Regions from separate parts of the Pseudoalteromonas sp. AS84 genome, predicted to be linked through region 1. Evidence: predicted binding sites of a transcription regulator. Region 1 holds the regulator's gene; each other region holds the start of a gene.
What was found. The regulator ArgR, encoded in region 1, controls arginine synthesis, uptake and breakdown. The targets are predictions, from matches to a motif close to ANTGAATANNTATTCANT.

Region 1 (5,429 bases):
AGCGCTTAAGCTAATTGATGAGGTGAAGTTCGATCTTTAATGACTAATAAATTTAAGCTGTCTAAATGGCAGCTCTTTGCGTGGTCGACAGGCTTAATTCTATCGGCTCCGTTGTTTTTTCTTCTTTTTGAATCTCTACAAGGTAGCTCTGAGGTGTTTTCTCACCTGTGGGATACCGTGCTTTGGGATTACATAAACAATACCGTATTGCTTGTTTTAGGTGTTTGCGTCCTTAGCTGCGCCATAGCTTTGCCACTTGGGTGGCTAACGGCTTACTGTAGTTTTCCGGGTAAAAAACAGTTTGAATGGGCTCTTATGCTGCCCCTTGCTATGCCCACCTATATTATTGCCTATGTATACACTGATTTATTAGATTATGCGGGCCCTGTACAAATAGCACTGAGAGACTGGTTTGGCTGGCAATCGCCTAATGACTATTGGTTTTTTGATATACGTACACTACCCGGCGCTATCGTTATGATTGCCTTGGTGCTTTACCCGTATTTATTTTTAATTTTTAAAACGGCCCTTCGCGAGCAGTCATTCAAATTAGTGCAAGCTAGCCAGTTAATGGGGTTATCTCCTTGGCAAAGCTTTTTTAAAGTAAGTTTAGTGCTCTCTCGTGGGGCTATTGTGGCGGCTCTTGCGCTTATTAGTATGGAAACCATGGCTGACTTTGCAACAGTGAGTTATTTTGCCGTAAGTACATTAACAACCGCCGTATACGATACGTGGTTTGGTTATTACTCACTTACAGCGGCCGCTAAAATATCGGGTGTGATGTTACTACTGTTATTTTTAGCATTAATGGCAGAGCGCTTTAGTCGTCGTAACCAAGCGGTATTTGAGCGCCAATCAAGCGTAAATAGTGAATCTCTCTATGTATTAAAAGGAAAGTCAGCTTGGCTATCGACGGCCTTTTGCAGCTTTATTTTACTTATCGCGTTTGTAATTCCTATCGCAGTACTTATAAATTACGCCATTACCTACTTTGATAAAGCATGGAATGTAGAGTTTTTTAGTTACGCTTGGCAAAGTTTAAAAGTGGCAGGGGTTGTGAGCCTAATAACGATTACGTTGAGTATTTTTGTTGTTTTTTATCAGCGTGTGGCAAAGCAAACGTATCCGCTTGTTCCTGGGCGTTTAGCAAGCACAGGCTATGCGTTGCCTGGCACGGTACTCGCTATTGCGGTTTTGTTACCCCTTACATTATTAGAGAACACCATTAACACAGCGCTCGAGCCGTATAATTTAGATATTGGCTTACTGCTTACAGGTAGCATTCTTACTATTATTATTGCTTACATTGTTAGGTTTTACGCCATTGCACACGGAGCAATTGAGTCGAGTTTTTTACGTATTAGCCCATCACTTGATATGGCAAGCCAATCAATGGGTAAAAGCCAAGGGCAAACACTGCGTTTAGTGCACTTACCTTTACTGCGAAGAGGATTGCTCACTGCTGCGTTATTGGTATTTATTGAGTGTATGAAAGAGTTGCCGGCTGCGCTATTGCTCAGACCGTTTAATTTTGAAAGCTTAGCTACTCATGTATTTCAGTATGTGAGTGACGAGCAGTTAGAGCTTGCTTCAATATCGGCTTTATTTATTGTTATTGTTGGGTTTATTCCTTTGTATTTTATTAATCGTTCTATGGAGCAGCGTAGTTAAATGAGTAGTTTAATTTTACAAGGCGTGAGCTATCACTATAACGGCACAAAGGTTATTCACGATTTAGATTTAACGGTGGGTAAAGATGAAATTGTTTGCTTACTCGGAGCGAGTGGGTGTGGCAAAACGACCACGTTAAAAGCGATTGCAGGTTTAATTGAAGCTAAGCAAGGGTCTATTTTTATAGACGGTAAATTAGTGAGTGATGAGCAATCGTTTGTCTCGCCTGAGCACCGTAACATCGGCATGATGTTTCAAGATTATGCGCTGTTTCCGCATTTAACGGTGGCAAATAATATCGCATTTGGGCTTAGTAAAATGAGTAAAGCTCAAAAGCAGCAACGCGTTGATGAAATGCTTAAGCTGGTACATTTAATTGGCTGTGCCGACAGGTTCCCGCATCAGTTATCGGGTGGCCAACAGCAGCGTGTAGCTATTGCTCGTGCATTAGCTTATAAGCCTAGTTTATTGCTACTTGATGAGCCCTTTTCAAATATCGACACACAAGTACGCTTTGAATTAATTGCTGATATACGTCGAATTATTAAGGCAACTCAAGTATCTGCTGTATTTGTTACACATTCAAAAGAAGAGGCATTTGCCTTTTCAGATACACTTGCCATTATGCATCGCGGTAAAATTGAGCAACAAGGCACGCCTGAGCAGCTTTTTGCAGCTCCATGTTCAAAGGAGGTTGCAGAGTTTCTGGGTCAAGGCATATACTTGAGTGCAGAAGCATTAACAGCAACTGAATATAAAACACCATTTGGTTTAGTCGAATCTTATGTTGAGAGTAAACATAACGTAAGCGTCGGGCTTATATATGTACGCCCCCATCAAATAGAATTAGTGGCAGATAACCAAAGTGACAAATTCAGCAAGCGAGCTACAATCATAAGTCGTCGCTTTATTGGTTCGGCGTATGTTTATTCGGTTGTTATTGATGAACAAGAAATTGAAGTTGCTGCACAATATGGCCAGTCATTTGAAAATAATGAGCAGGTTATAATAAAAATAAAACCTCACACGGTGAATTTTTTCGAATCGTAATTAATTTGTTATTCGCTGTGTTTTTATCTGTAAAACTAAGGAATAACAATGGCGCAAGCGCAATCAGGGATTTGTGCTGAAGCAAACTTACACGGTTTGCACTTATTTTTTAATGTGTTTGATGGTCAAGATGAATCACTTCGCGCAAAGTTAAAACAAGTAAGCGCCATTGAAGAAGAGTTTAGCGATCAATTTTCAGAATCAATGCTCTCTTGTATGGTTGCTATCGGTGCGCAATATTGGCCGCATATCCTCCCTGAATACATCCCAAGCGAATTACAGAGCTTTCCTAATATAAACCATAGCGATCATCAAATGAGCGTACAACCGTGCGATTTATTTGTGCAAATTCGCTCTGACCGTGAAGACGTTAACCATTTATTTGCGCTGCAAGTTTTAAAATTATTTGCCCCCGATGTTGAGCTGGTGGAGCAAATTCGTAATTTTCGCTTTTTAGATGGTCGTGATTTTAATGGTTTTATTTATGGTGGCGATACAGCTCATGGAAGAAAAAAGCGCGCTACGGCTTTAATTAGTAACCCTGGTAATTTTGAAGATCAGGGAAGTTATATTCATGTACAGCGTTATAAGCATGACTTAACTATGTGGCAGCACTTATCATTGAGCGAGCAAGAACAAATAATGGGGCGTACGCGCCTTGATAACACACTAATTACCCCCGCAATTGAAACCAGCCATGCTTCGCGAAGTGAGCTAAAAGACGAAGACGGACAACCGCTACTATTAAATCAGAGCATGCCTTATGGCGATGTGTATGAGCAGGGAATGTTATCAATTACATGCGCTTGTACGGGTACCGCATTTGAAAAAGTACTTAATAGTCGTTTAGGGGGAGGGGATTGTTACGACCACTGGCTTGATTTTACTCAAGCCGATATGGGTTCTGCTTTCTTTGCGCCTTCAGTCGGGTTTTTAAAACAAATTTAGTTTGCTATTAAACCGTATCAAATAAAATGCGAACACGTTCAAGTGTTACATCTATTTCAGATATTTTAGCAGGAGCGATAAAAATAGTATCGTCGCCTGCAATTGTTCCTAGTACGCCATCTGCTTTACCTAATGAATCTAATAAACGCGCAATAAGCTGAGCAGCACCTGGGCTGGTACGAATAATGATCATCATTTCGTTGTGCATAATGTCGATTACTAATTGGCGTAATGGGCTTTTAGCCGTAGGTACACCCATTTCAGCAGGTAAGCAGTAAACCATTTCTTGCTTGGCATTACGTGTGCGTACAGCGCCAAATTTACTTAACATGCGTGATACTTTACTTTGGCTTATATTGTCAAAGCCTTGATCTTTTAACGCATCAACTATTTCGCCTTGAGAGCCAAAATTTTCTTCTTTTAATAGTGATTTAAATGCTTTTACCAGTGCTTCTTGTTTATCTTGTGGTTGCATAGTCTTTATTCGTTTTTGTTATTTATGCTGCAAATTCTACACAAAAATGAATAATTATGCAGCAGTTGTTTAGTTAACTTGCCAGTTTGATGCGTTAAATCACAAAAGTTTACGACTATGGTCGAAAATATACTTGAAATAGACAGGATAAATTTGTTTTTAGTCGCTAATTTCATTATCTTAAGAGCCACAAATGTTTCCTACCTCAAATTACGGAGAATTCCAATGAAAGTTGCTGTATTAGGTGCTGCAGGCGGTATCGGCCAAGCGTTATCTTTATTATTAAAAACAGGCTTACCAGCTGGCTCTGAATTATCACTTTATGATGTTGCACCAGTAGTACCAGGTGTTGCGGTTGACCTTTCTCACATCCCAACAGATGTTAAAGTAGCAGGCTTTGGCGCAGACGAATTAAACAAAGCGCTTGAAGGCTCTGATATCGTTCTTATCCCAGCGGGTATGCCACGTAAACCAGGTATGGATCGTGCTGATTTATTTAATGTAAATGCTGGCATCATCAAAACTTTAGCAGAAGGCATTGTTGCTAGCTGTCCTAAAGCGTTAGTAGGTATTATTACTAACCCAGTAAATGGCACAGTTCCAATTGTTGCTGAAGTATTCAAAAAAGCAGGTACTTACGACGCTAAACGCGTATTCGGTATTACTACGCTTGACGTTATTCGTTCAGAGGCATTTGTTGCTGAACTTAAAGGCGTAGACGTAGCAACTGTTAAAGTACCAGTAATTGGCGGTCACTCAGGCACAACTATTCTTCCTCTACTTTCTCAAGTTGAAGGTGTTTCTTTCACTGATGAAGAAGTTGCTGCACTTACTCCACGTATCCAAAATGCGGGTACTGAAGTTGTAAATGCTAAAGCCGGTGGCGGTTCAGCTACATTATCAATGGGCGCAGCTGCTGCTCGTTTTTGTATGTCTTTAGTTAAAGGCCTACAGGGTGAAGAAGTGGTAGATTACGCTTATGTTGCTGTTGAAAATGGCGATGCAGAGTACTTTGCTCATCCAGTACGTTTAGGTAAAAACGGCGTAGAAGAAATTCTTTCTTACGGCGAACTAAGCGCATTTGAAACAAAAGCAAAAAATGACATGCTTGAAACACTGAAAAAAGACATCAAAGAAGGTGTTGATTTCATGGCGTAATAGCCAATTTAAGCAACAAAAAAGCCTGCATTTGCAGGCTTTTTTATTGCTCAGAATTAATTTCACACTGTGTAACTAGTTAAAACTAGTGGTCGCGGTCAACCGCAATACGTGCAAGGCTTATAAG
Region 2 (5,429 bases), on a different contig from region 1:
AGGCGAGTTTGACGAAATTATGGGGTTACTTCATAAAGAACTAGCAATTGAAGGTGTGCAGTTTCACCCCGAAGCTATTCTAACTGATCAAGGCTTAGAACTGCTTGATAACTTTTTAACTCGCTTCTAATGTTATAATACACAGAGCATTTAATACTTTATTAATGGATGTCATGACTGAACTTGAAGCGCAACAGCGTACTGCCAAAATATTAAGCCAACGGGCTCATGACTTATTGCTTGGGCACAGCTTTGCGCATCAGCAAATTGGTTTCATTCATACATTAGATATAGATTACGGCGAACCGATGAAGCAACGTACTTTGCTTCAGGTTGAAGTGGCCGCACAGAATAAACGCCAGCAAAGCAGTACTGCACATCATAAGTATCGCGCTCAAGCGAGTGAGCAACTACACAAAACAATTGAAACAGCTATATATAAGCAGCTCGAAGATATAGATGGCGTAATTCATAGCACCATAGGCATTGAAGATGGCATTGCCAATATACTCGATATATTAGCTGTAAAGTCGGCATCGGTAGGGCGTTTAGAGCCATTGGTTAATGATTTAAGCTGGTTGGGTAGGGAGTTAGTAACGCTCGTTAATTTACCTTACTATCGTAATCAACGTAGTAAAAACACGTCTGTAAAAGTAGATAAGCCATCGCTCGCCCTTCGTTATATTGGCCTTGATAACTTACAGCTAGTTATACCTACATTTGCTGCCCGTCATTGGATGCCACATAGCACCGAGCCATTTTCATTATTAAAACGCCGGCTACGCGACAGCGCGATGGCAAACGCGATTGCAGCGCAAAAAATTGCACAAATTAATAATGTGAACGACGTTCATGCATTTACCCTTGGTATGCTTTTAGATGTAGGGCGAATTGCATTGGTGCGTTTGTACTTAAAAACGTTTGAGAAAGTATGGCAACGTAAAGTGCAGTTAGCCCGAAATGAAAACCAAAAAGATTTGCACACCGCATTATTAGAGCTACAGCCAGACCCGCTCTTTTTAACCACTCTACTTAGCAATAAGTCGATAGAAGTAAGCGCCAAAGTAATAGACAAAATGGCTTTTAAATATTTACCGTTTAAAGGTGTAATGCAGCAGCTAGTAAATGGGGTAGATAAGGGCGATACATTACTGCCGTTAACACAAGTAATGCTAAAGGCACGTTGCTACTCTCAATATCTTAATTTAAAAGAGCATCAACTTATTGAGCCTGACGAAACTCTAAGCTGGTTTTCGTACTTTAAGTTCACTAAAACGGAACTAAAAACCCTCCAATCGAGTAATTTTACCAATTTAGCTATTCAAATTGACTAAAAATCTGAATTTTTTGTTAATTTTTTTGCGACTAACCATTCATTCTCACTCTATTGTTATATTGCATATTTGCCGATTAAAGCGTCCGCGCCTCGGTGCTCATGCGGTTAGTTGCCTAAAAATAAGCATAAATAGTTATGCAAATAGTTATTCACTATCTATGAAATAATATCTTTAGCCCTTTATTTTCAAGGGATACATGAAAGTTTTTAACGAGACAGATATAAGTAATTCTGAAATAATGTGCGTCTGAAAATTGAACCACAAAGCAATTTTGCGCAATTATCAGGTTACTGATCTTGCCTATAAAGTTGGTTACAAATATTAACCAAACACCTATTTTGATGTTTTGTGTTGCTCACAATTAAGAGGAAATAAAATGACAGTCAATCGCGAATTATTTGATCACGTAATGGTTCCTAACTACGCACCTTCAAGCGTAATTCCTGTTCGAGGCGAAGGTTCTCGCGTATGGGATCAACAAGGTCGAGAGTTTATCGACTTTGCTGGTGGTATTGCAGTTAACTGTCTTGGCCATTGCCACCCTGCATTAGTAGGCGCATTAAAAGAGCAAGGCGAAAAAATCTGGCATCTATCAAATGTAATGACCAATGAGCCGGCACTTCGCCTAGCTAAAAAAATGGTTGATGCTACATTTGCTGAAAAAGTTTACTTTGCCAACTCAGGCGCAGAAGCAAACGAAGCAGCGCTTAAATTAGCGCGTCGTTTTGCACTTGATAAGTTTGGCGCAGAAAAATCACAAATCATCGCGTTCAACAAAGGTTTCCACGGTCGTACATTCTTTACCGTAACTGTTGGTGGCCAAGCTGCATATTCAGATGGTTTTGGTCCTAAGCCTGGCGACATTGTACATTGTGATTACAACGACCTAGCTGCTTTTGAAGCGCTTATCAGCGACAAAACATGTGCCGTAATGATGGAACCTCTTCAAGGTGAAGGCGGTATTGTTTCACCAACTGACGAGTTTGCTCAAGGCGTTCGCGATTTATGTACTAAACATAACGCACTGCTTATTTTTGATGAAGTTCAAACTGGTGTTGGCCGTACTGGCGATTTATACGCATACCAAGGCTTAAACATAGTACCTGATATTTTAACTTCAGCTAAAGCACTTGGCGGCGGTTTCCCTATTGGCGCTATGATCACAACAACTGAAATTGCACAGCATCTTAAAGTAGGTACTCATGGTTCTACTTATGGCGGCAACCCGCTTGCGTGTGCTGTTGCAGAAGCTGCATTTGATACAGTAAATACCCCAGAAGTACTTGCTGGCGTAAAAGCTAAAGCAGCATTATTTAATGAACTACTGACTGCGGTTAACGAAAAATACAACGTATTTAGCGAAATCCGTGGCCAAGGTTTATTAATTGGTGCAGTAGTGAACGAGCAATATAAAGGTCGTGCAAAAGAGTTTTTAGTGGCGGGTACTGAGCAAGGCCTTATGTCATTAGTTGCTGGTGCAGACGTAATACGTTTCACTCCATCTTTAGTAATTCCTGAAGCGGACATTCGCGAAGGTATGGCACGCTTTGAAAAAGCAGTAGCAAGCGTAGTAAACGCATAAGCGACTTAAGCCAACCAATTAAGGGCAAGCACTGCTTGCCCTGCAATTCCTATTTACCGTTATTTATAAGGGAGCAAGCGGACTCATGATGATCCTTCGCCCAATCCAGCAAAATGATTATTCAGCATTACTGAAAATTGCCCACGAATCAGGGCATGGTTTTACGTCTTTGCCATTAAACGAAGAACTATTGCAAAAAAAGATCGACCATTCAGTAAGCTCTTTTGCTAAACAAACGTCACAACCTGGTGACGAAGGCTACCTGTTTGTTCTTGAAGATAGCGAAACCGGTGAAGTTGTAGGAACGTCTGCAATTGAAGCGGCTGTAGGGCTTGATGATGCATTTTATCATTATCACTTAAGTAAAGTGATTCACTCTTCGCGCACATTAGACGTATACAAAGCGGTTGATATTCTAACGCTATGTAACGACTACACAGGTGCTACAGAGCTTTGCACATTGTTTTTAAAAGATGGTTATCGTAAAAACTGTAACGGTAAACTACTTTCAAAAGCGCGCTTTATGTTTATAAAACAGCATCAAGAGCGTTTTGCACAAACAGTGATTGCAGAAATGCGCGGTGTGTCTGACCAAAACGGCAGTAGCCCTTTTTGGCAGTGGCTAGAAGAGCATTTTTTCTCAATGGATTTTCCAACAGCCGATTACCTAACAGGTATTGGCCAAAAGGTTTTCATTGCTGAACTAATGCCTAAATATCCAATTTACGTAAATTTGCTAAGTAAAGATGCGCAAGCTGTAATAGGTAAGGTACACGACAACACACGCCCAGCAATTGAATTATTAAAAAGCGAAGGCTTTACGTTTAATGGCTACGTAGATATTTTTGACGCGGGCCCAACTGTTGAAGCCAAAGTAGATAACATTGCGACTATTCGAAATGCGCATAACTTTAAAGTTGAAATAGGCCAAATGACTGGCGACACCATGGTGTTACTAGCTAACGAAAAGCTGAATGACTTTAGAGCGACTGTTGCGCCAATGTCGTTTGACGATCGAGCTAAAAGCCTTATTTTATCGCAAGAAATAGCAGATGCACTGCATTTGCAAGCTGGCGATATTGTTAGCGCAACCCCAGTTTAATTTAGGAGAAAGTATATGACTCATCCTGCACAATTTATAAATGGTCAATGGTCACAAGGCCAAGGCACAGAATTTAATTCAGTAAACCCTGCAAATAACGACGTTATTTGGCAGGCTTCATCGGCAACTGCGGCGCAAGTAGACACCGCAGTAAATGCAGCGCGCGAAGCGTTTTATGCATGGGCTGATAAAAGCTTTACTGAGCGTTTAGAAATAATTAAAGCATTCGCAGCGCAATTAAAAGAAAACAGCGAAGAGCTCGCTATTACTATCGCACAAGAAACAGGTAAGCCACTGTGGGAAACTCGCACAGAAGCGGGTGCTATGGTTGGTAAAATTGCCATTTCTGAAAAAGCATTTTTAGAGCGCACTGGCGACGTAGAAAACGCAATGCCACTTGGCCGTGCGATGATTCGCCATAAGCCACATGGTGTTGTAGCCGTATTTGGTCCGTATAACTTTCCGGGTCACTTACCTAATGGGCATATTGTTCCAGCGCTTTTAGCGGGTAACACAGTTGTGTTTAAACCGTCTGAACTTACTCCTAAAGTTGCTGAGCTTACGCTTAAGCTGTGGGAAAAAGCAGGTTTACCAGCAGGTGTAATTAACCTTGTACAAGGTGAAGTAGAAACGGGTAAAGCCCTTGCTGCTCACAAAGGTATTGATGGCTTGTTCTTTACGGGTTCTTCGCGCACTGGTCATATTTTACATGAACAGTTTGCAGGCCAACCTGGTAAAATTTTAGCATTAGAAATGGGTGGTAATAACCCACTTATTATTACTGACGTTGAAGACACTAAAGCTGTTGTACACGACATTATTCAATCAGCGTTTATTTCAAGTGGCCAGCGTTGTACGTGTGCACGTAAACTGTTTTTACCAACAGGTAGTAAAGGCGATGTGATTTTAGAGCGCCTTATCACTGCAACTAAAGCGATTAAAGTAGGTAACTATGACGATGCAGACCAGCCATTTATGGGTTCTATGATCTCATCAGCTGCAGCAGCAGGCATGGTTAAAGCGCAAAACGAGCTTGTTGAGCTTGGCGCTCAAGTATTAGTAGAACTTGAGCACACAGCCAATACCGGCTTTGTAACACCAGGTATTATTGAGTGTACAAATATTAGTGACTTCCCAGATGAAGAGCATTTTGGACCACTTTTAAAAGTATTCCGCTTTGACGACTTTGACCAAGCCATTGATAAAGCAAACGATACAACCTTTGGTTTATCGGCTGGTTTATTAAGTGATAGTGCAGCAGATTACGACCACTTCTTACGTCGTATTCGTGCAGGTATTGTTAACTGGAATCGCCCAATTACTGGCGCATCTAGCGCAGCACCGTTTGGTGGTATTGGTGCATCGGGCAACCACAGAGCAAGCGCGTATTATGCAGCTGATTACTGTG
Region 3 (5,429 bases), on a different contig from region 1:
CTATTGCCCCAACTTACTAGCTCTTTTGCCTTTATTAAGCTAAAGGGCATAAATAACTCTTCTACTTGATTAAATGCACCGTTATTTAAATCATAATATTTAATATTGAGAGGCCAATGGTTAATAACACCAACTACTTGATAGCTTGCATCATCTAAGTAAATCAGTTCTCCGACGGAGTTTTGTCCTGCAAATAGTTTATCGTTTATCTCTTTGGTAATAACAACCACAGGTGCGGCTGAGTTTTCTTGCTCTTTGCTCCAAGCCCCTCCGTATAGAAATGACAAATTAAACATGCTAAAAAAGTCAGGCGTTGTCATGCGAGCATTACCTATAAAAGGCTTTATTTTGTCGGAGTCTAGATAAACTGAAAAGCCGGTACGCATCATAGCCACTTTTTTCTCTGACGTGGGTGCGTTTAATAAGTTCTCTGCATCTTGATAGGTCAGTTGCAGTGGCATGTTATCTTCTGTCCACCACGTAATACCATCGTCCATTGTTTGTAATTGCACACTGTAAAGTTGGCTGCTTTTTTCTGGAATAGGATCGGCCGACATCATGTGATAAACACTAAGGCTGGTCATTGTTATGCCTATACCTATCGCAATGGCAAGTACCATTAAAAAGCTAACCAGTGGGGTGCGCTTGAAGCTGCGCCAACTTAAATCTAAATAATGAATAAACATTAGTTAAACCCCCGAAGCTGTTTTTATAGTTTGCGCGCCCTGATAAAGCGTAAAGTCGGCAAGTTGTCCATCAACTACTTGAATATTACGCGGAGCACGACGGGCTAATTCGCTATCATGCGTTACCATTACAATAGTGGCACCGTCGCGATTGATTTGTTCAAGTAACTCCATAACTTGGCGAGCCATTAAGCTGTCAAGGTTACCTGTTGGCTCATCGGCAAGTAAAAAACGAGGTTCACCAGCAAGCGCACGGGCTATTGCCACACGTTGTTGTTGGCCACCAGAGAGTTGTTGAGGTAAGTGTTTAGCGCGAGATGCTAAACCAACTTGTTCAAGGCATTGCTCAATTCGACGTTTTCGCTCATTTGCTTTAATCCCTCTGTAGCGAAGAGGGACTTCTATGTTTTCATATAAATTTAAATCGGGGATCAAATTAAAGCCTTGGAATATAAAGCCAATTTTTTGATTACGTAAATCAGCACGTTGGTTATCGTTTAGGCTGCCAACATTAACGCCATCCAACAGGTATTCACCTTCGTTAAAAGGCTCGAGCATACCTGCAATATTTAAAAAGGTTGTTTTTCCTGAGCCGCTAGGACCAGTAACAGCAATAAATTCGCCTTCGTTTACGTGCAGGTTAAAGTCTCGAAGCGCATGGGTTTGTACCATTTCTGTTTGGTATACTTTACTTACATTGTTCATTTGTAACATGGTTGTTCCTAATTATTTTTAGCGTTGGTTGAGAACGTCTGTTTAATTTAATAAAATCGTGTTGGCTTGCTTAAAGTCGCTGTAGCTTGAAATAATAATTTCATCGTTTTCTTTTAGTCCGCTCAAAAGCTCAACCGCATTAATGCTGGTGGCACCTATTGTAATAGGTATGCGCTTTGCGATATTGCCATCGACTTTATAAGCTACAATTCCGCCTTGCTGCATAAATGCACCACGCTTTACTTGCATTACACCTTCTCGGTTGTCGAGTAAAATACGTGCAGTTAAGCGTTGGTTCTGACGAATATTGTTAGTAACACCTTTAAACCGGACGCGTGCTGTTACTTCACGATTATTTACTTCTGGTGATATGGCGGATAAATTCCCCATCACTGTTTCATTGCCTAACTTAAGCTCTACTTCCATACCGAGCCCTAATTCGTTTGCGTAACTTTCAGGAACTTGGAGTTCGGCTTCAAAATTACTTAAGTCGACGAGAGTCATAAGAGGTTGGCTTTGCGTCACTGCGGCTTTTTGTTGCACTAATAGGTTACCCACAATCCCTGTAACGGTAGCCTTAATAGATAGGTTTCTTACTTTTCGGATTAAGTCATCAACAATAAGTTGTTGGCGGATTACATCACTTTTAGCTGCTTGTAGTTCAAAGGCGAGCGTGTCTTTGGCAAGTAATACCTCTTGTTGTGCATGCTTATATGTGAGCCTTGCACGTGATAAATCATCAACTGCTTTTTCAAGATCAATTTGGCTGATTAAGTGCTTTTGAATTGATAACTGCGCACGACGATTTTCGCGCTCAGCGGCGTTAAGCTCAACTTGTGCCATATCGAGTGTTTTATTTAAGGTGAGTGTTTGGCGTCTTGCTTGCAAATGTTGCCTTTGCTGCTCGCCTTCAAGCCTTTTAAGTACAGACTCCTGTTGCTTTAATTCATTAGTCAACTCAGGACTTTGCAGCAGGGCAAGTGTGTCGCCTTGTTTTACTGTATCACCGGCCTTTACTTTTAAATCTATAAATCCACGTTCTGGGCTATAGATTTGAGGGGCATTGGCAGCAACAATTTTACCACTGGCGGCAATGTCCCGAATAAGCGCTTTAACATGTACTTTTGCAATTTGCACTTTTGAGCGGCTAATAGAGCTTTTAGCGCTATGGCTAGTTAAAAAAATATAAGCAATTGTAGAGACCACAATGAAAACAATCGCAGTGATTATTGCGTATTTTTTATAGCTGATAGGTGCCTTTACCTGTACATCTTGTGCGCTGGTATCTTTAATCATTTAATTCTCCCTACATTGCTTTTATGTATTCTTCGCACAGCAGTAATAAAGCTGCTGTGCAAATTGCGGCAATAGGAGAGAGTAAAAATAAGCTTAGAGTAAACATAGTAATTCCAATTAGCGATTATATATAAAGCTATACGATTAATATGCCAACAATTATGGTATTGATATTTAAGTGATTTTATTTTTTTGTTCTTTAAATTCATGTCCGCGGACAGTTTGTGTGTCCGCATCGGACACTGGTTTAAATAAAAATTCACTATAAACGTACAAAAAATGACATGAACTTTCATAACTATACTAATGAGCAGCAATAATCGGGGATGTTAAGTCATTAAAGTAATGAAATAGCACAAAACTATCTAAATGTTAACTGAATAGCCCCTCCGTTGCTGAATACTTATTCACTTTTTGTTGCCTTTACGTTTACGTAAGCTGTCACGACGAAGCCTTGTGTTTTTTACAATATGTTAAAGTTGACACCAGTGTCATGAAAAAATAGTGGTTAAAATAACGCTAAATGTTAAAAGTAATGGTAAAAAGAAATCTTGCTATGAAGTGAGAAATATTCAAGAATGTGAATATGTATTCAAAGTGCTATTGACTCTATTTAAGATAGAGGCTAGTTTTGTCCGTCTGTTAGCAAATCGTCGAGTAGTTCATCCACGCTAACAGTGCAGCAAGGGGAGGGGTCTATGTTATACGACTCAAAGTTAGAAAAAGAAAATTGTGGCTTTGGCTTAATAGCTCAAGTTAATGGTCAAGCTAGCCATAGGCTTATTCGTACAGCTATTACGGGGCTTGATCGCATGCAGCACCGTGGCGGTATATCTGCTGATGGTAAAACAGGTGATGGCTGTGGTTTATTATTACAAAAGCCAGATAGCTTTTTCCGTGCTATTGCTAGTGAACACAACTGGCACTTAGGCAAAAACTATGCAGTGGGTATGATATTTTTAAATTCAGATCCCGTTTTAGCGCAAGCTGCAAAAAAAATACTTAGTGAAGAATTAGAAAAAGAAACGCTAAATATTTTAGGTTGGCGTGTAGTACCAACCGACCCATCAATGCTGGGTCCTATTGCTGTACAGCAATTACCGGGTTTTGAACAAATTTTTGTTAGCGCGCCAGAAGGTTGGCGCTCTAAAGATTTAGAGCGTCGCTTGTACGTAGCGCGCCGCCGTGCTGAAAAGCGCATTGTTGATGACGAAGCTTTCTATATCGCAAGTCTATCTGGTTTGGTAACTATCTATAAAGGCTTAATGATGCCTGCAGATTTACCTAATTTTTATCTAGATTTAGCTGATATTCGTATGACAAGTGCGATTTGTGTTTTTCATCAGCGTTTTTCTACTAATACACAACCGCGTTGGCCTTTAGCTCAACCTTTCCGCTATTTAGCACACAATGGTGAAATTAATACTATTGAAGGTAACCGCCAGTGGGCACGCGCACGTTCATATAAGTTTGCGTCACCGCTTATTCCTGATTTACAAAGCGCAGCGCCGTTTGTAAACGAAACCGGTTCTGATTCATCAAGCCTAGATAATATGCTTGAGCTGTTTTTAGCTGGTGGCATGGATTTATTCCGCGCTATGCGTATGCTCGTGCCACCTGCATGGCAAAAAAACCGTGCAATGGACGATGATTTACGTGCATTTTACGACTTTAACTCTATGCATATGGAACCATGGGATGGCCCCGCCGGTATTGTTATGTCGGATGGTCGTTTTGCGGCTTGTAACCTTGACCGTAATGGGCTTCGTCCTGCGCGTTATGTAATTACACAAGATGGTTTTATTACGCTTGCATCAGAAGTAGGTATTTGGGATTACACTGCCGATGAAGTGGTTGAAAAAGGCCGCGTTGGTCCAGGTGAATTATTAGTCATTGATACTAAACTTGGCAAAATTTGGCACTCTGATGAAATTGATCAAGATTTAAAATCTCGCCACCCTTATAAATCATGGCTTGAAGAAAACGTTAAGCGTTTAGTTCCATTTGAAGAACTGACTGAGCAAGACGCCGGTAATCGCTCATTTGATGACGAAACGTTAGCTAAATATCAAAAAATGTTTGGTTATACCAACGAAGAGCTTGATAGCGTTATCCGTGTAATGGGTGAAAATGGTCAAGAAGCGACAGGCTCTATGGGTGACGACACGCCATTTGCTGTGCTTAGTGAAGGACACCGTTCGCTTTATGATTACTTCCGCCAAAAATTTGCGCAGGTAACAAATCCACCTATCGATCCATTGCGTGAAAACCATGTAATGTCGCTTGCAACGTGTATTGGTAGTGAGCAAAACGTATTTAACGAAACTACAGGCCATGCTAAGCGCCTACAGTTCGATACACCAATTTTAATGTACGCAGATATGCAGCAGCTATTAAATGCTGATGAAGCGCACTACAGCTACTGTAAAATTGACATTACCTACACAGTTGAAGAGGGTTTAGAAAGCGCGGTTACGCGTATTTGTGACCAAGCACAAGAAAAAGCAGCCGCTGGTTGTATTATGCTTATTTTAACTGACCGTAACTTTGATGAAACGAATTTACCAATCCCTGCGGCAATGGCTGTAGGCGCTGTACAAAAGCGCCTTGTTGATAACAACCTTCGTTGTGAATCAAATATTATTATTGAAACAGGTAGTGTGCGTGATGCGCACCAGTTTGCTGTGTTATTAGGTTTCGGTGCTACAGCAATTTATCCATACCTAGCGTATG

Region 2: a site for ArgR is predicted at 1,461-1,478, ahead of WNY79_RS11515 (aspartate aminotransferase family protein). Genes of this name have one in related genera too.
Region 3: a site for ArgR is predicted at 3,276-3,293, ahead of gltB (glutamate synthase large subunit). Genes of this name have one in related genera too.

Annotation. Positions count from the first base shown of each region.
Region 1 is NZ_JBBMQY010000003.1:165,141-170,569, forward strand. It holds gene WNY79_RS04980 (Fe(3+) ABC transporter substrate-binding protein) at 1-40, shown strand, start outside; gene WNY79_RS04985 (iron ABC transporter permease) at 40-1,671, shown strand; gene WNY79_RS04990 (ABC transporter ATP-binding protein) at 1,672-2,721, shown strand; gene WNY79_RS04995 (Dyp-type peroxidase) at 2,770-3,669, shown strand; gene argR (transcriptional regulator ArgR) at 3,677-4,144, opposite strand; gene mdh (malate dehydrogenase) at 4,370-5,302, shown strand; gene ispB (octaprenyl diphosphate synthase) at 5,388-5,429, opposite strand, start outside.
Region 2 is NZ_JBBMQY010000009.1:138,416-143,844, forward strand. It holds gene WNY79_RS11505 (aminodeoxychorismate/anthranilate synthase component II) at 1-130, shown strand, start outside; gene WNY79_RS11510 (HDOD domain-containing protein) at 174-1,334, shown strand; gene WNY79_RS11515 (aspartate aminotransferase family protein) at 1,714-2,919, shown strand; gene astA (arginine N-succinyltransferase) at 3,005-4,021, shown strand; gene astD (succinylglutamate-semialdehyde dehydrogenase) at 4,037-5,429, shown strand, end outside.
Region 3 is NZ_JBBMQY010000002.1:63,325-68,753, forward strand. It holds gene WNY79_RS02685 (ABC transporter permease) at 1-686, opposite strand, end outside; gene WNY79_RS02690 (ABC transporter ATP-binding protein) at 690-1,400, opposite strand; gene WNY79_RS02695 (HlyD family efflux transporter periplasmic adaptor subunit) at 1,443-2,696, opposite strand; gene gltB (glutamate synthase large subunit) at 3,395-5,429, shown strand, end outside.